3 regions of the Paenibacillus tianjinensis genome follow, and region 2 is predicted to be linked to each of the others. Evidence: riboswitches for the same ligand, from Rfam matches in the RefSeq annotation. Region 2 holds a riboswitch; each other region holds the start of a gene.
The links. A riboswitch is a leader RNA that binds a small molecule or an ion and turns the genes downstream of it on or off. The one in region 2 is predicted to bind thiamine pyrophosphate.

Region 1 (3,276 bases), 540 kb from region 2:
AAATCAGAATGCGCAACAGCTCTTTGGTCTGCAAGCCGCGATTCGAGCCGATTGGAGCCCCCAGCGGCATAATGGCTGCGGCGCCGGCTGCCTTCATCCGCAGTGCAGCGGACAGATCCGGACTCATATAAGGAAGCACCACGAAGCCCTCGGCGGCGAGTATTTCTGTAGCGCGGATGGTTTCGCTATTATCAGGCAGCAGATACTTCTGGTCGCTGATCACCTCAATTTTCACCCAGTTGCCGAGACCGGCTGCTCTGGCCAGTCTGGCTATGCGGACGGCCTCTTCTGCAGTGCGTGCGCCGGAGGTATTGGGAAGCAGCGTCATCTGGGAAGGAATATAATTCATAATATTCTCTTGGCTCTGCGGATCAACCCGGCGCAGGGCTACTGTAATTACCTGTGAGCCTGACGATGCTACAACCTCAGGGATCAGCGTATTACGGCTGTATTTACCGGTTCCTATAAACAAGCGGCTGGTTAATGGAATACCGCCGAGTACAAAAGGATCTGACATGGGGTTCGCCTCCTGATATGAAATATATTAAATAAATTGAACTTGCTGATTGAAGGGCGGAACACCGGACAATTACTGCCGGGAGAAAGATAATGTGTCCTCAGCCCCCGCCGACAAAATGAACAAGCTCAATCCGGTCGCCTTCTCCTAGCGCAGTGTTTATGTAATGATCTTTGCCAACAATGTCACCGTTCAGCTCTACAATGACCAGCCGTTTGTTCCATTGCGGCAGGCTCAGCAGATCAGCCACAGTCCGGCAGTCGTCCGCAAATTCTCCGGGTTTGCCGTTGATAATTAGCTTCATGCCCCCTCACCTCCTTTATCTTCAGCCTGTATAACTGCTCTCCTATAGGCACGTATGGCAGCCAGCGGGTCATCCGCACTGCAAATGCCGGACATTACTGCAATGCCAGCCGCCCCCTGCCGGAGGACTAATCCGGTATTGGCCGGTGTAATCCCGCCGATCGCGATCAGCGGAATACCGCACACACGCACAGCATCCGCCAGCTGTGCAAGGCCACGCTCCTGCTGGCCCGGCTTGCAGACCGAAGGAAACACATGCCCGAACAGGCAGAAATCAGCCCCCTGCCTGCCTGCTTCCTCCGCCTCCTGCACAGAATGCACTGACTTTCCCAGCCGCAGTACGGGAGCAGCGGCACGTGCGGCAGATAGCGGAAGGCTGTGCCAGGCCAGCTGAACACCAGCCGCTCCGGCCGCCAGCGCAACATCCACCCGGTCATTGATGACCAGCTTGGATGATGGAACCCCCGCCAGTAGGAGCTTTCCGGTCATGTCCAGCAGCTCCCGGGCGGACCGCTGCTTTTCCCGCAGATGAATAAAGTCCAGCTGCGGATGAATAGCGGCCGCCATTGCCGCAAAGTGAGCCGCATCCAGCCTCCCGTCCGAAATCAAATGAATTTCAGCCAGCTTTAGTCACCTTCCTTCCCCCTTGATAACACCAAACGCAAAAAAAACTGCCCCCGCAATAGGAGGCAGTCATAAATGTATACAGAAATACGGGCTGAGCTTCTAAACCCGCTGCGCTGCAGTCAATTCATTCTCCACTTTCCTACGCTGGTATAAACCAGATCAGGTTCAAAGGGTCCGAACCGTAAGTTCGTCTCAGCCTCGCGGCACCCCTAGTGACAATTTCATATGCTGTTTGCTAACGTGGTCTATATTAACATAATATTCCTACAAAAAGCTAGCCTGTCAGCCGTTAATAATTTCGCCGCCATTCACATGAATAACTTGGCCGCTTACATAGGATGAATCGCTGGAAGCCAGATACACATAGGCTGGTGCCAGCTCCTCCGGCTGTCCCGGACGCTTCATCGGCTGTGTGCCGCCGAACTCACTGACCTTCTTCGCGTCAAAGGTGGATGGAATCAGCGGTGTCCAGATCGGGCCCGGAGCTACAGCATTGACTCTGATGCCTTTATCCGCCAGATTCATTGACAGTGAGCGGGTAAAGCTGAGAATCGCTCCCTTGGTGGAAGAATAGTCCAGCAGCTGAGGGCTCCCCCTGTAAGCCGTAATGGAAGTCGTGTTAATGATCGTGGACCCTTTTTTGAGATGAGGCATGGCCGCTTTGGTCAGATAGAACATCGAAAAGATATTCGTGCGGAAGGTCCGCTCCAGCTGTTCAGCAGTGATGTCCTCAATCTTATCCTGCGGATGCTGCTCGGCGGCATTGTTGATCAGGATATCCAGCTTGCCGAGCCCCTCCACCGTCTTGTTGATCAGATCCTGACAGAAGGCTTCTACGCCGATATCGCCGGCAATCAGGATACACTTTCGTCCTTCCTGTTCCACCTGTCTTTTGGTTTCCTCGGCGTCGCTGTGTTCGTTCAGATAGGAAATAACGACATCCGCACCCTCCTTGGCAAAATGCACGGCAACCGCACGTCCGATTCCGCTGTCTCCACCGGTTATAAGGGCAGCTTTACCCAGCAGCTTGCCTGCTGCTTTATAGGCTGATGTCTCAAATTCAGGCAGCGGGTTCATTTGACTTTCAATTCCCGGCTGGCGGTCCTGCTCCTGCGGAGGCAGGGTTTTTTGTGGCTGTTTGTTATCTGGCATGATCCATTCTCCTTTCGCTTTTACACATGGATGGTAAATTTCATCATCTTAGGATGGCTCAGGATGGGGAGGTTATGCACTATACTGGACTTAGGTACAAAATGGCTTTACGATATGTTACTTACCACAGTTAAGCGGCGGTCAAACGAAAATACTGTCGTTTTTCACGCGGAAGCTTTATATACTGAAGAATAGACTGTATCAGATAGTAGCAATGAGGGAGGTGTGCTGCATGACTAAAAATAACCGTAATATTATCGTCGCTGTCAAAGGTGTCATCATCAACGAAGGAAAAATCCTGCTGGTCCAGCGTGCGTCTGCAGATGCTGTAGGCGGGGGCACCTGGGAGTGCGCCGGTGGAAAAATAGAGTTCGGAGAAGGCCTGGAGGCCGCTCTGGTAAGAGAAATTAAGGAGGAGACCGGTTTAACGGTCACTGTGGATAATCTGCTGTATGCGGCATCCTTCTTAACCGATCCAGCGAGGCAGGTTATAATTATCACCTATCTATGCCGCAGTGCGGAACAGGTCATCCGGCTGTCAGAAGAGCATACCGACTACAGATGGTGTACAAAGGACCTGCTCCGCGGTCTGCTGCCGCCGCAGATTTTTGCCGAATTCGTGAAGTATCATATCCTGGAGCTGGAGGAACTGGAGTAAAATATACCCGGACAACACA
Region 2 (3,276 bases):
ATCAAATAAAATCCCGGCAATAGGCATCATTAGACCTGAAGCAATCGCCTGGGGGAGCAAGGTCAGTCCTGTGTCAAAAGCGCCGAAGCCCCGGGCCTGCTGCAGAAATTGCGGAAGCAGAAACAATGCCCCGTACAGACCGAATTGGGCAATCCACTGGACAAGAATCCCTGTACTGAAATCAATGGAGCGAAGAATGCGCAGCTCCAGCAGCGGAGTTGTCGAGCGCAGCTCCGTAATTACAAAAGCAATCAGAGCCACCGCACCCAGCGCCAAGCCGATGAGGGTTTTGTCTGAAGTCCAGCTCTCAGCACCTTGGCTGACCCCGTAAGTCAGTGAAGCAAACGCCAGCGGTCCAAGCAGCATCCCCAGCTTATCCATGCCAGGAACTTGCCCGCGCTGCGAATTCGGCAGCTTCCGCAGGCCGATCAGCACGCAGATGATGCCGATCGGAATATTAATCAGAAAGATCCAGCGCCAGGAATGATACTGCACCAGCCAGCCGGACAATACAGGCCCGATTGCCGGAGCGAACAGCACCGGAATCCCCATAATCCCCATTACAATGCCTACTTTGCTCTTCGGAGCCAGTCTGTATACATAAGCCATCCCCACCGGGAGAACACAGCCCCCGCCGAGTCCCTGCAGCACCCGGAAGGCAATCAGCCATTCCGCACTGCTGGGGGTTGCACACAGAATCGATCCTATCGTAAATACAACCACTGCCGTCAAAAAAACAGTTTTGGCCCCGAAACGGTCGGACAACCAGCCCGAAAGCGGGATGACCGAAGCCTGTGCCAGCATATACCCGGTCACGATCCATTGCAGCGTCGTTAAATTCGTATGAAAATCCTTAACCAGGGTGGACAGCGCCACATTCATCGCTGTACTGTCGAGTACAACCATAAAAACACCGGCTATAATGGCCAGCAGCGGAACCAGAATACTGGTTAACCGAAACTCAGCATCCTGCTTTAGTGCACCTTCCATGCTTCTTCTCCTCCTAATGTTGTGCTGCGGCGAGATCATTGACCGCGGCACAGCTTTATCTATATAATTGCTAAGCGGACAATTGTCCGTTGATCCACAATTAGTCTACGGACAATTGTCCGCTGTGTCAAATGAATCTTTCGGCACTACAAATAAATTAGTGTTCCCTGAAAGGAAAGATTATGAAACCTTTAGATCCGAATCCCGTTTCAAACACGGAAAAAAATAGTCAAGATCCTTATGTCCAGCGTATCCTGGAGGCAGCACGGGAGCTGTTTATAGCCAGCGGTCTGGAAGCCGTCAGCATGCACGCCATCGCCAAGCGGGCTGGCATCGGGCAAGGCTCCCTCTACCGCCGTTTTTCGGACAAAGGTGAAATTTGTTCTATGCTGCTGCGGGACAGTACGGAGCGGTTTCTGACCGGCCTGGAGCATGAGCTAGCGTTCCCGGAATCCGGTTCTGATGCACTTGGCCACTTAAGGAGCAGCATAGGCCGGATTGTCGATTTCATTGAGCAGCATGCTGAGCTGCTTCAGCTGATCAAATCGGAGTTCACCGGTAAAAAACAGCTTACCCAGTTTGAGCATCCTTTCTTCCGGCGGCTGAACGATTTTCTGAAGGAGCTGTTAAGGCGTGCCGCTGCTTCCGGTGAGATCCCTGCAATTGATCCCCAGTTCACCGCAACAGCACTGATTGCCGTGCTCAGCCCCGATTTGTATCTTTTTCAACAAAAGCAATACGGCTCTACCAAAGAGCAAATTACAGCGGGAATCCTGGCGTTGTTCGTGGGCGGTCTTCAACCGCTTTAAGGAAGACTATCTTTACAATCCGCTAAGTTATGGTATATTAATTAGCAATTACGAATTGAATATTGACCTGTTTTTTCACTAGGGGAGTCGGCCGACTGAGACGGAGTTTATGCTCCGGACCCTTGGAACCTGATCTGGATCATACCAGCGGAGGGAAGTGGAGCAGAAATGATCAGCGTTGCGTTATCCCTGCCAACGATTTGAAACTTTCAGACCCATACATTTCCTCCGGAAATGTATGGGTCTTCTTGCGTTTACTGCACTTCGTAATTTAAGGAGGTATACAAGCAGTGCTGCTCTCCATTACTGATCTTCAATTTTCTTTTGCCGCTGCCCATGGCCAGCCGATATTCTCAAAGCTCTCTATGGAAGTATATCAGGGGGAGTTCATCTCGGTAGTCGGCGCGAGCGGCTGCGGCAAAAGCACCCTGTTCAAAATCATCGCCGGCCTGCTGGAACCCGCAGCCGGAGATATCCGGATCAGCGGCCTGCCGCCCTTAAACGCCGCTACGCGCCTGGGTAAGATCGGCTATATGCCGCAGCAGGATCTGCTGCTGCCCTGGAGAACAGTTTTGGACAATTGTCTGCTTCCCTGGGAGCTGAGGCGAAACAGCAGCAAAGAGGATGCGGTGCAGCAGATCCGCGGTCTGCTGCACCGCTTCGGCCTCGCCGGTACGGAAGCGGCCTACCCGCAGGAGCTGTCCGGCGGAATGCGGCAGCGGGTTGCGCTGCTGCGGACACTGGCCGCAGGAAATGACCTGCTGCTGCTGGATGAGCCCTTTGGCGCTTTGGATGCCATCACCAAACGCGAGCTGCACCGCTGGCTGCTGGAGCTGTGGGGCGGGCTTGGTAAAACCGTGCTGTTCATCACGCACGATCTGGAAGAAGCGCTGCTGCTTAGCGACCGGATCTATCTGATGTCTGGCGGCAGCGGTGAAGGACTGCACGAAATGACCGTTGATCTGCCGAGACCCAGACATTATCAACTAAACTATCAACCGCAGTTCATAGTCCTGCGGGAAGAACTGGAGCGGAGACTGCATGAGAGTGTCCACCATTAACAGGCTGCTCAGGAATTATGGCCCTGCCGCCCTGCTAGTCCTATTGGTGCTCCTGGTCTGGGAAGCGGCCGTGCGTTTGGGCCATTTCCCTCCCTTCATCCTTCCTGCCCCGTCCTCGGTCTGGACCGCGCTAGTGGAGCAGCGCTCCCTGCTGTTCGGTCTGCATTTGCCGGTAACACTCCAGGAAACGCTGCTTGGATTCGCAGCATCTGTGGTCTGCGGAACTCTGCTTGGAATCTCGATGCACCTGTCCCGGCCGTTGGCAAAAGCGGTTTATCCTTTGCTTATTGTCAGCCAGACGATTCCGCTGATCGCCCTTTCACCTATTTTTATTATGTGGTTCGGCTACACACTCGGTGGCAAGGTGGCGGTCGTCTTCTTAACAGCTTTCTTTCCGGTCGTTGTCGGTACATACG
Region 3 (3,276 bases), 2.4 Mb from region 2:
ACCTCAGGATGCCGGCTTACCAGCTCGAATATGGATTCATCCATTCTCAGCACTTTGTTCATGTGTACCATTCCTTTTTTAGTGAGAATTCTTCTCAACAACAGCTTAGCATAGGCCATACAAGACAATAGTGATTGCAATCACTAAGTATAAAAAGAAGCTTCCCAGCCTCTGAACCACAACTCCGGACAAAAAAAGGCCGTCTCCCTCAGCCTTTTACAGCCTGGGAGACAGCCTAGTATTTCACCTGTTAGGTGAGCTGGTTCATTGATTCTTGAATGCCGTGGGAAATCCGCATGCTGCAGAAGTTCGGACCGCACATCGAACAGAAATGCGCCGTCTTGGCCCCTTCTGCGGGAAGAGTCGCATCGTGATACTCCAGTGCCCGCTCCGGATCGAGCGCCAGATGGAACTGGTCGCGCCAGCGGAATTCAAACCGTGCTTTGGACAGCGCATTGTCACGGTCCTGGGCACCCGGATGCCCTTTGGCCAGATCGGCTGCATGGGCAGCGATTTTGTAGGTAATCACACCTTCGCGCACATCATTTTTATCAGGGAGTCCCAGATGCTCTTTGGGGGTCACATAACAGAGCATCGCCGTTCCGAACCAGCCGATCATGGCAGCGCCAATTGCTGAGGTGATATGGTCATAGCCTGGAGCAATATCCGTGGTTAACGGGCCCAGTGTATAAAAAGGGGCTTCCCGGCAGATGTCCAGCTGTTTATCCATGTTTTCCTTGATTTTATGCATTGGCACATGCCCGGGACCCTCCACCATAACCTGAACATCATGCTTCCAGGCAATTTCCGTAAGCTCTCCCAGCGTTTCCAGCTCAGCAAACTGGGCTTCGTCATTGGCATCGGCAATCGATCCCGGCCGCAGTCCGTCGCCCAGCGAAATGGCGATATCGTAGGTCTTCATAATTTCACAAATGTCCTCGAAATGCGTATATAAGAAACTCTCCTGATGATGGGCAAGACACCAGGCGGCCATAATGGACCCGCCCCGGGAGACAATCCCGGTCATTCGTCCGGCCGTAAGCGGAATATAGCGCAGCAGCACTCCGGCATGAATGGTAAAGTAGTCCACACCCTGCTCCGCCTGTTCAATGAGGGTGTCGCGGTATATCTCCCAGGTCAGATTTTCAGCCTTACCGTTTACCTTTTCAAGTGCCTGGTAAATTGGAACGGTGCCGATCGGTACTGGAGAATTGCGGATAATCCATTCACGGGTGGCATGAATTTTTTTACCGGTGGAGAGATCCATTATGGTGTCTGCCCCCCAGCGGGTGGCCCATCTCATTTTCTCCACTTCCTCTTCGATAGAGGATGATACTGCTGAATTGCCGATATTGGCGTTAATCTTCACCAGGAAATTACGGCCGATGATCATCGGCTCACTTTCCGGGTGGTTGAGATTAGCAGGTATGATTGCACGCCCGGCAGCTACCTCGTCTCTCACAAATTCAGGACTCATGTTCTCGCGGATCGCAATATATTCCATCTCCGGGGTAATGATTCCCTTCCGTGCATAATGCAGCTGGGTTACATTGGTACCTGGACGCGCTCTTAAAGGCCGCCGCTGCAATCCCGGAAAGGTCTCTGTCACGCAGGCCGCGGCATTTCCTTTTCCCTCATCCTGCGGGGCTGCTCCCTCGTACTCCTCCGAATCGCCGCGTTCTGCAATCCAGGCTAACCGGTGAGGCGGCAGGCCTTTCCGTATATCCGTTTGTTCAAAGTCATCGGTATATAGCCCGCTCGTATCGTACACACGCACTGGCGCATTCATTTCTTCGCCGGCGCTTCCCCTTGTAGGGGTAAGACTAATCTCACGCATCGGGACTTGGATGTCCGGGCGTGAACCCTCTACATAAACTTTACGGCTCCCCGGAAATACCGAAAGATTTACGTTTTCCTGCTTCACTGTTCCTGCCATTGTTTCTCCTCCTCAGATTGGTGTGTTCACACGTGGTCTTTGAATAAGAATATGCAGCAAAAAAGCCGCTCCACCTGGAGCGGCTTTATCTGGGAACAGCCAAAGAAGGCTATACGAAATAAAAGTCCGGCTCCACTTTCCTACGCTGGTATGATCCAGATCAGGTTCAAGGGTCCGGAAATTCACTTTCTCCGTCTCAGCCAATTCAGGCTCCCCTAGTGGGCATCTTATTAAATTACATTAAATCTACTCTACCCGGATATACTCTGTCAACGGCTGGATGTAAAGGCGAGGGTTCATCCTCATTTATCCAGCGTTTCACTCCAATCATGCACCATGGTGCCTTCCAGGAACTTCTCGGCATCCATAGCTGCCATGCATCCGGTTCCGGCTGCAGAGATCGCCTGACGGTAACGGGTATCCTGCACGTCTCCGCAAGCAAAGACGCCCGGAATGTTCGTTTCGGTCGTGCCCGGGTTGACGACAATGTACCCGTTAGCATCCGTCGTAATCTGTCCGCCCAGGAATGCCGTGTTCGGTGTGTGCCCGATTGCCACGAACACACCATCCGCTTCCAGCAGTTCTTCCAGACCTGTCTCATTGTTGCGCACAGTCAGCCCTTTGACTCCCGTGTCGCTAACGGTCACTTCCAGCGGTGTACGGTTAAGCGCCCAGGCCACCTTGCTGTTCTCACGCGCCCGGTCCTGCATAATCTTCGAAGCGCGCAGCTCCTCGCGGCGGTGCACCAGGGTTACACTTGAGGCAAAGCGGGTCAGGAAGCTGGCTTCCTCCATCGCGGAGTCTCCGCCGCCGACAACAATAATTTTCTTGCCGCGGAAAAAGAAGCCGTCACAGGTAGCGCATGTGCTGACCCCGCGCCCCACATTCTCCTGCTCGCCGGGGATACCCAGATATCTTGCCGAAGCCCCGGTAGAGATAATAACCGACTCTGCCTCCAGTACACCAAGCCCATCCACGGTTACTTTGAAAGGCCGCTGCGAGAAATCCACAGAATCGACCCAGCCGTTCTTAAACTCTGCACCGAAACGTTCAGCCTGCTTGCGCATGTTGTCCATCAGGTCGGGTCCAAGAATGCCTTCAGGAAAGCCCGGAAAGTTCTCCACTTCTGTCGTCGTTGTTAGTTGTCCTCCCGGCTGCAAGCCTTCAATTACGAGCGGGTTAAGGTTGGCACGTGCCAAATAAATTGCGGCAGTCAGCCCTGCCGGGCCTGTTCCGATTACAATTGTTTTGTACATCACATTGGCCTCCTTACAAGTGGGTGATTATTTACTTTGAAGAAACGGCTGTGGGGGCTTCCATGAAGCAGCCTTATCCGCGTT

Region 1: another riboswitch for thiamine pyrophosphate. It lies ahead of JRJ22_RS08915 (thiamine phosphate synthase); the one in region 2 lies ahead of JRJ22_RS11500 (ABC transporter ATP-binding protein).
Region 3: another riboswitch for thiamine pyrophosphate. It lies ahead of thiC (phosphomethylpyrimidine synthase ThiC); the one in region 2 lies ahead of JRJ22_RS11500 (ABC transporter ATP-binding protein).

What each region holds. Positions count from the first base shown of each region.
Region 1 covers NZ_CP070969.1:2,070,659-2,073,934, reverse strand. The annotation lists gene JRJ22_RS08925 (thiazole synthase) at 1-517, opposite strand, end outside; gene thiS (sulfur carrier protein ThiS) at 618-821, opposite strand; gene JRJ22_RS08915 (thiamine phosphate synthase) at 818-1,429, opposite strand; TPP riboswitch at 1,567-1,668, opposite strand; gene JRJ22_RS08910 (SDR family oxidoreductase) at 1,730-2,599, opposite strand; gene JRJ22_RS08905 (NUDIX hydrolase) at 2,832-3,257, shown strand.
Region 2 covers NZ_CP070969.1:2,614,659-2,617,934, reverse strand. The annotation lists gene JRJ22_RS11510 (DHA2 family efflux MFS transporter permease subunit) at 1-990, opposite strand, end outside; gene JRJ22_RS11505 (TetR/AcrR family transcriptional regulator) at 1,173-1,799, shown strand; TPP riboswitch at 1,870-1,972, shown strand; gene JRJ22_RS11500 (ABC transporter ATP-binding protein) at 2,090-2,860, shown strand; gene JRJ22_RS11495 (ABC transporter permease) at 2,847-3,276, shown strand, end outside.
Region 3 covers NZ_CP070969.1:166,691-169,966, reverse strand. The annotation lists gene JRJ22_RS00845 (DUF1858 domain-containing protein) at 1-62, opposite strand, end outside; gene thiC (phosphomethylpyrimidine synthase ThiC) at 251-1,936, opposite strand; TPP riboswitch at 2,057-2,163, opposite strand; gene trxB (thioredoxin-disulfide reductase) at 2,239-3,192, opposite strand.